Linked DNA regions of Metallumcola ferriviriculae. The protein of the gene in region 1 interacts with the protein of each later gene in a pairwise test. Links are inferred from orthologs where the notes say so. Each region holds a gene or a part of one and is shown on either strand. Other genes may lie near its edges.

Region 1 (4,475 bases):
CGAAGAGCCGCTGCCCGGAATGGGTGAAATGACGCCCCGACGTGATAGTTTTGAGATAAGCTTGACGAAGGAATTCTTACTGCTCGATAAGCCGCTATTAGCTGTGTGCCGGGGAATACAGGTGTTAAACATTGCAGCCGGCGGCAACATATTTCAAGACATATACAGTCAATATAGTGATGCGATCCAGCATAGTCAGCGCGCAGCACGTCATTTCCCCAGTCATGCTGTAACGATTAGTCCTGATACTATCCTAAAGGATATAATCCTCGCAGACAAAATAAGGGTAAACAGCTTTCATCATCAAGCGGTGAGGAAGATTGCGCCCCAATTTACCATTTGTGCCCAGGCGGGTGACGGCATTGTTGAGGCCATTGAATCTGAAAAAAACACCTTCGTTGTAGGAGTTCAATGGCATCCTGAATGTATGTGGCAAAATGACGAAAACTCCCGGAGGTTGTTTGCGGCTTTTGTTGAAGCGTGCTATAAATGAAACAATTTCAATATTACACAATTAATTTAGGGTTAAACTAAGAAATTTTGTAAATTATGGCAGGTTTTTGTTCCGCTCTGTAGAATTAGGTGTTGTAGGATGGGAGGCAAACTTATGAGTAAAGCGGTAGCTTTGGTGGTTGACGACCAGGTAGGGGTACGTACCCTGCTGAGTCTGCTGTGTCAGGAAGAGGGAATGGACGTGCGCACTGCAGGAAACGGTCTCGAAGCAATTAATCAAATAAAAGAACAGCTTCCTTTGGTTGTAGTGATGGATATCCGTATGCCGATCATGGATGGAGTACAGGCATTAGAATGGATTAACGAAAAACACCCACAAATACCCGTAATTTTAATGACTGCCTATTCGGCGCAAGATAAACTGGACAAAGCTGAAGCAATAGGTGCCACAGACATCTGGTTTAAACCTTTTGATATTGACGTTGTCCGCCAAAAATTACGAGAATTCATCCATATCAGAAAGCAATCTCTTGCCTAGTTTAGACAAGATAGGTAAATCTTTTGTTAAAATCGGATAAATATTAAAGCGATAGCTAACTTCAGCTATTGTTTTTTGTTTGATAGTATTAGCTTAGTGGCACCAACAAGGGGAATTGGGAGGGTGCAATCCTGCAATGGTACATTGCAGGATTTTCCCAGGTTATACAGAAAAACTATTTAGCTGGGGATAATGCCCCATTCCAGCCGGCGGCATTATTAAGGGATGAGGCAAATGGCGTGCGGGAAGCTCGTAAACAAATTAGGGATAGGTAAAAGTTGTTGTCTTAGCGGCACTGGATACCTTTTGATTGTTCAGCTGGGTTTCAGGTTATAATACTAGATAATTTCTTTTAAGTATTGGAGTAATGGAGGATTAGCGGATGTACTTATTTCTAGCCAAGGAAGAAGATACTCTAAAATTAGGAAATAGTATTGGTGAATTGATTGGGCCTGGTAACGTATTGGTACTCAGTGGGGATTTAGGAGCTGGTAAGACCACACTTACAAAAGGCATTGCAGCGGCTTTAGGGGTTGGGGAACCGGTAACCAGCCCCACTTTTTCTTTATTGAATATATATAATGGCAGGTATGATATAGCCCACATCGATGCTTATCGTCTCAACAATGCCCAGGAGGGTTTTGATGCAGGCTTGGAGGAATATCTTCCGGGAGACTGTGTGACAGTGGTGGAGTGGCCGGATAACATTGCCGGATTACTGCCCCAAGAACGCTTGGCGATTAAGATAAGCCGCGTGGAAGATGGCCGGGCTGTGGAAATAATTCCATACGGCTCAGCGTATACTAAATTGCTAAAGGAATTGGAGGAGAATTGGACGTGATTCTTGCTTTAGAAACAGCTACCGCAGTAGCCAGTGTCGCGGTTATTGATAAAGGCAAGCTGATAGGAGAGTTTTTTACCAATACTTCAAAGAACCACTCTCAATCATTAATGCCGTTGGTAGATAGTTTATTACGGTTTGTCGCCAAGGACATTGAAGAAGTAGCAGCATTTGCCTTGGCCATCGGACCGGGTTCTTTTACCGGTTTACGTATAGGATTGGCTACGGTGAAAGGGATGTGTATAGCACTAAACAAGCCTGCTATCGGGGTGTCTACTCTTGATGGCTTGGCCATGAATGTTTCGGGAGCACAGGGTCTAATATGTCCATTGTTGGATGCTCGTAAAAGTGAGGTCTATACCGCTGTTTACAATACCCAGGATAATGAACTGTGTCGTTTGACGGACTATATGGCCGTGGCACCAAGTGAACTAATGGAGCAGCTTGCTAAATATGATCAACCGGTTACCATTTTGGGCGATGCAGTGGATGCCTATCCTGAAGTATTTAAAGAACCTTTTTTAAGGAAGGCGGCCCAGGGAAACCGCTGGCCCCGTGCGGCCCAGGTTGCTCAATTGGCTTGGCAGCGGTTACAACGCGGTGAGGTGGACGATATTTATAATCTAGCACCATTCTATATTCGCCGCTCCGAAGCAGAGGTGAGTTGGGAGTCTAAACATGGCACTGGCAAGGAGGTCTAGACTAGTGAAGGAACCCGCTTTTGCACCCATGGAGCTCAGGCATTTGCCTCAGGTTCTGGAAATAGAAAAGCATTCTTTTCCTACTCCGTGGTCAAAAAGAGCTTTTGAGGGGGAAATCCGCCATAATAGATTCGCCCATTATTATGTCTGCCTGCTTGAAAAAAAGGTGGCTGGTTACGCCGGTATGTGGTTGATTTTAGATGAGGCGCATATTACTAACATAGCGGTAGCTCGGGAATTTCGCGGTTTGGACTTTGGCAAACGAATGTTATTGTTTCTAATGCAGCAGACACTTCTGCACGGAGCAGATAAGATGACATTAGAGGTGCGTCCATCCAACCTTACTGCCCGGGAGTTGTATAAAGGGATGGGTTTTGCCGAAGCAGGAGTCAGAAAAGGCTATTATACTGACAATAACGAAGATGCCATAATTATGTGGAAACATTTATTGATGGATATTGAAGGCATCGATGACGAGGTGAAAGGATGAGTGGTGAAAAGGTACTGGGCATAGAAACAAGCTGTGATGAAACTTCGGTAGCAGTGGTTGCGGGGGGGGAAGAAATCCTCGCTAATATTATTTCATCACAGATTAAAACCCACAAGCGATATGGCGGTGTCGTGCCGGAAATTGCTTCGCGTAAGCATGTAGAAAATATAGCTGTTGTTGTGGAGCAAGCGTTGACAGAAGCGGCTTTATCATGGGAAGATATTAATGCTGTGGCTGTTACTCAGGGCCCGGGTTTGGTGGGCGCCCTGCTGGTAGGAGTGTCTACAGCCAAGGCAATAGCATATAGTCTCAAAAAACCCTTGCTGGGGATCCATCACTTAATGGGTCATATTTATGCAGTGTTCTTAGAAAATAAGGGGATAAAGTTACCCTTGCTCTGTCTTGTGGTTTCCGGGGGACATACCAGCTTATTAGTTCTTGAAGGGTACGGAAGGATGCGGCTTTTAGGTCAGACGAGAGATGATGCGGCAGGTGAAGCCTTTGATAAGGTTGCCAGGGCTCTTGGGTTATCCTATCCCGGGGGACCGGAAATAGAAAGAATAGCGAGAGAGGGTAACGCCGGTGCTATTCAATTTCCACGCGCATGGCTGGAAGGCGGTAGTTTAGATTTTAGTTTCAGCGGACTTAAGTCTGCTGTGCTTAATTATATTAACCGGGCTGGGCAAAAAGGCGAAGAAGTGATTCAAGAGGACGTGGCAGCATCTTTCCAACAGGCGGTGATTGATGTGCTGGTGGGAAAAGCATTTGCTGCTTTAAAGGATACCGGACTTAACCAATTGGCAGTTGTCGGCGGGGTGGCTGCAAACGGTAGTTTGACCAGCGCCCTAAGAAAAAGAGCTGTAGTAGAGGGCGCCGAAATATTTAATCCCTCCCCAATACTTTGCACTGATAATGGAGCCATGATTGCATGTGCCGGTTATCATGCCCTTAAAGGTGGGCAGGACGCGGGACTGGATCTAAATGCAGTACCCAACTTACCTTTAAACTACCTGTAGTTTTTTTGTGCAAAAAGAAAACGTAGCATTGACTTAATAAAATAAACTTTGGGAGCAATTTTATAGTTATCAAAAAACGACGGGTGCTGCCGGACAGAAAATTTTTTAATTGAGCTTGTGCGCTTGTGAAAAAGAACATCTGTTTTTGTGGACTAACAGCCTGTGGATAATGTGGATAACCCTGTTAATAACTTATAAAATCGGGGTTTGTCTATGTGGAAAATAATCAGCGTCCAAGCTTGCTAATAAAATGTGGAAAATGTGGAAAAATCACTTAAAGCATTGCAGTAATAAGGTTTACGTTGTGGAAAAACATGTTAATTGTCTTAAACGAATGGGGGGAAAGACATTGTCACAAAAAGCGAAGATAGTTTTAGTATTAATTGTCGTTTTGATTGCCGGTTATATACTGTTTAAGCCAATGTTTGACCAGCAG
Region 2 (3,642 bases), 3.4 Mb from region 1 along the record:
CGTTTATGAAATATATGTCCGGCGTAAAATAGTTCTGCAAAAACCTGCACGTATAAATGCCCTGCACAAACGAGTAGTGGGTCTGGTAAATGCATCTGCCCAGGCAGAACTGTTTCATTTTTTAGTAGACCGTCTTACGCCGGATGAGAGAGCCGTTGCCCGAAGAGGCAGAAATGTGAAAACAGGTAGTGTTCCCAAGTATACCGATGTTGCCACATACCGCCACAGTACGGGTTTAGAGTGTCTGATTGGTTTTCTTCATCTTTGCGGCGAGGAGAAGCGGGTGGAGGAGTTGTTATCATTTTTAGAAGAGCTGGATACAAACAGGAAGAATGGGGGCTAGAATATGAAAGTATCGCTATTAAGCTACACCGACCAACCCGAAAAGAAGGTAGCTGCTGCAGCTAGATTATGCTACTCTCCAATAGGGGCTGATAAATTATTAGAAGATATGGATGATGGGCGAACCCAGGAGTTTTTGAGCAAATTGATATCCATGGGCCATTTATCCCCTCTGGAGCACATTTCATTTACTTTTGCCATCGAAGGTGTAAGCAGGGTACTCAGTCATCAAATGGTCAGACATCGTATTGCCTCATATTCTCAGAAGTCCCAACGCTATGTTAGTGAGCAAGATTTTCAATACATAGTTCCCCCTGCGATTAAAGAAAATGAACAGGCGCTGGTATTATATCGTGAACAAATGAGTGTTATTGCTGATGCTTATGCGGAGTTAGCGAAAATTGTTGCAAAAGAAGACGCGAGGTATATTCTGCCGTCTGCTTGTGAAACTAAATTTGTAGCCACTTTTAATGCGCGCAGTCTGCTTAATTTCTTTCAACACCGCTGTTGCCGCAGAGCGCAGTGGGAAATACGGCAATTGGCAGACGAAATGTTGAGTCAAGTCCGTCAGGTTGCCCCGGTAATTTTTCAAAAGGCAGGGGCCGCATGTGTCTCTCAGGGAGTTTGCTATGAAGGTGCTATGTCCTGCGGCAGGATAAAAAATGTAGTTACACGAGGTTAGGTGGGATGTATCTTGGATCAAATCGAAGGACGCAATCCGGTGGTAGAAGCATTAAAGGCCAACCGGGAAATGGAAAAGCTTTGCATTGCTAAAGGGAGTAAAGGGCAGGTCATATCAGAAATAGCTGAATTGTGCGCCCGGGCGAGTATTCCCGTTAAATGGCTGGATAAAAAGGAAATTCAGCAATTAGCGGTTACCGGGGGTCATCAAGGTATCATTGCTTTTGCCAAACCCGTAGCATATGCAGCTATTGAGGAGGTAATGGGGTCAATTAATGCTGAGGAAGACCCCATTTTTTTGTTATTGGACCACCTGCAGGATCCACAAAATTTTGGCGCGATTTTACGTACGGCAGAGGCCGCGGGAGTTAAGGCGTTAATTATTCCCAATCGCCGTGCCGTGGGCATGACACCCGCGGTATTAAAGGTAGCTGCTGGTGCTGTTGAGCACGTTCCGGTGGTTGCTGTAACCAATTTAGCCCGTACTATAGACCAGCTTAAAGACCAAGGATTCTGGGTGATGGGTGCACAAGCGGGTGCGGCACAGAGTATCTATCAGACAGACATGCGCATGCCGTTGGTGCTGGCAATAGGCAGCGAAGGTAAGGGACTCAGTCGTTTGGTTAAGGAAAAGTGTGATTTTTTGGTGAGTATCCCACTGATGGGTAAGTTAAATTCTTTAAACGCTGCCAGCGCGGCTGCAGTGGTAATTTTTGAGGCATTACGCCAGCGATTGGACGGATAGGTGATGTAATGGAAGACATTTTAATCGTAGATGGCTACAATGTTATCAGCGCCTGGCCGGAATTAATTGCGCTCAAGAATACCAGTTATGCCCACGCCAGGGACAAATTGCTGCAAATACTCAGTGACTATCGGGGATTTACCGGTATAGAAATTGTGGTGGTTTTTGACGCGCACTTGGTAAAGGGTGGTATCCAACGCGGGGAAACACTGGCGGGAATCCAAGTTATTTTCAGTGGTGAAGGGGAAACTGCTGATATGATTATTGAAAAACTGGTTGATCAATTACCCGGGGAAATGGCTATTGCGGTGGCAACATCGGATTGGGCGGAACAAAGGCTGGTTATGCAGCGTGGGGCAATGCGGTTATCTGCTCGTGACTTACTGCGGAAAGTAACTCATGCAAAACAGAACAGCCAAAAGTATTTCATTAATAAAAAAAACGATAAAGCTGCGTTGGACTTGAGATTAGCTGAAAATGTGAGGAAAACACTGGAAAAATGGCGGCGAGGCAAATAGGGATGAGGATATTCCAGATTTGGCGCAGCCTGTAAACTTAGCTTGATTTAGAGGGATATTTTATGTATAATTACTTATGTGCTGGACAACCTAGCATTTTTGTTATGCTCCATTTGATTAAAAAGGCATTTTATATGCCTTCTGAAAATTAAAAAATGGAGGCGATGTCATGAGCATTAACGCCCCGAAAGAAACGTACCAAACTTATGAAGTAATGGTTGACGAAGACATTGTAACCTTAGCTAAGGACGGGGATGATGTAGCTCAAGAATACCTAATCAATAAGTACAAGAATTTTGTCCGCGCAAAGGCAAGGTCTTACTTTCTTATCGGCGCGGACCGGGAAGACATTATCCAGGAAGGCATGATTGGCTTATATAAAGCTATACGTGATTTCCGCTGTGATAAGTTATCTTCCTTCAGAGCTTTTGCTGAACTTTGTATTACCCGGCAGATTATTACTGCCATCAAAACAGCTACACGCCAAAAGCATATTCCGCTTAATTCCTATGTATCCCTAAATAAACCCATCTATGATGAAGATTCTGACCGCACCTTGCTGGATGTGATTTCGGGCTCTAAAATTACGGATCCTGAAGAATTGATAGTCAGCCGTGAAGAGTTTGATGACATCGAAGAAAAGATGGGAGAAATTTTAAGTTCATTGGAATGGAAAGTTCTTATGGCATATTTGGAAGGCAAGTCTTATCAGGAAATTGCCATGGAATTAAAAAGACATGTCAAGTCCATTGATAATGCCTTGCAACGGGTTAAACGCAAGTTAGAAAGATATCTGGAAAAGCGAGATAGCAATTAATAAGGGCCTGTTCGGGATGTTTTTTTAAACTACCATAATTTTTCAGCAGTAATATGTTGACGGCCTATTTTTAAAATGCTATAATACTCCTTGTCGCCGTCGAGCCGACGTAGCTCAATTGGTAGAGCAGCTGACTTGTAATCAGCAGGTTGCGGGTTCGAGTCCCATCGTCGGCTCCACACTTTAATACACATGGAGAGGTTCCCGAGTTGGCCAAAGGGGGCAGACTGTAAATCTGCTGGCTCAGCCTTCACTGGTTCGAATCCAGTCCTCTCCACCAAAATTGAATGATACCGAGAGGTGGACAGATTCCACCTCTCACTTATCCTAATGCGGGGTGGAGCAGTTGGCAGCTCGTCGGGCTCATAACCCGGAGGTCATAGGTTCGAATCCTATCCCCGCAACCATTTTTTTAGGCCCATATAGCTCAGGAGGTAGAGCGTCGCCTTGGTAAGGCGGAGGTCTCCGGTTCAACCCCGGATATGGGCTCCAGAAAAAACATTAGTATTCCAGGCCTTGCGGGGTTTGGAATTTTTTCG

Evidence for each region.
Region 2: the proteins of tsaE (region 1) and rlmB interact in binary tests that used the Escherichia coli proteins (3 or more experiments, as listed by UniProt). The link is inferred for Metallumcola ferriviriculae from one-to-one orthologs.

What each region holds. Positions count from the first base shown.
Region 1 is NZ_CP121694.1:3,488,147-3,492,621, reverse strand. What follows is about bases 108-3,102. They hold tsaE (tRNA (adenosine(37)-N6)-threonylcarbamoyltransferase complex ATPase subunit type 1 TsaE), read left to right. Parts: upstream 108-1,373; coding sequence 1,374-1,832; downstream 1,833-3,102. Other genes in these bases: tsaD (tRNA (adenosine(37)-N6)-threonylcarbamoyltransferase complex transferase subunit TsaD), read left to right, coding at 3,020-3,102; rimI (ribosomal protein S18-alanine N-acetyltransferase), read left to right, coding at 2,538-3,023; tsaB (tRNA (adenosine(37)-N6)-threonylcarbamoyltransferase complex dimerization subunit type 1 TsaB), read left to right, coding at 1,829-2,533; MFMK1_RS17255 (response regulator), read left to right, coding at 608-991; MFMK1_RS17260 (gamma-glutamyl-gamma-aminobutyrate hydrolase family protein), read left to right, coding at 108-493. Also shown: more of MFMK1_RS17260, read left to right, coding at 1-107; more of tsaD, read left to right, coding at 3,103-4,039; MFMK1_RS17230 (hypothetical protein), read left to right, coding at 4,389-4,475. UniProt on the Escherichia coli protein: Required for the formation of a threonylcarbamoyl group on adenosine at position 37 (t(6)A37) in tRNAs that read codons beginning with adenine.
Region 2 is NZ_CP121694.1:133,892-137,533, reverse strand. The notes cover bases 1-2,902. They hold rlmB (23S rRNA (guanosine(2251)-2'-O)-methyltransferase RlmB), read left to right. Parts: upstream 1-1,036; coding sequence 1,037-1,768; downstream 1,769-2,902. Other genes in these bases: sigH (RNA polymerase sporulation sigma factor SigH), read left to right, coding at 2,456-2,902; MFMK1_RS00730 (NYN domain-containing protein), read left to right, coding at 1,777-2,286; thyX (FAD-dependent thymidylate synthase), read left to right, coding at 347-1,024; MFMK1_RS00745 (Mini-ribonuclease 3), read left to right, coding at 1-343. Outside these bases: more of sigH, read left to right, coding at 2,903-3,103. UniProt on the Escherichia coli protein: Specifically methylates the ribose of guanosine 2251 in 23S rRNA.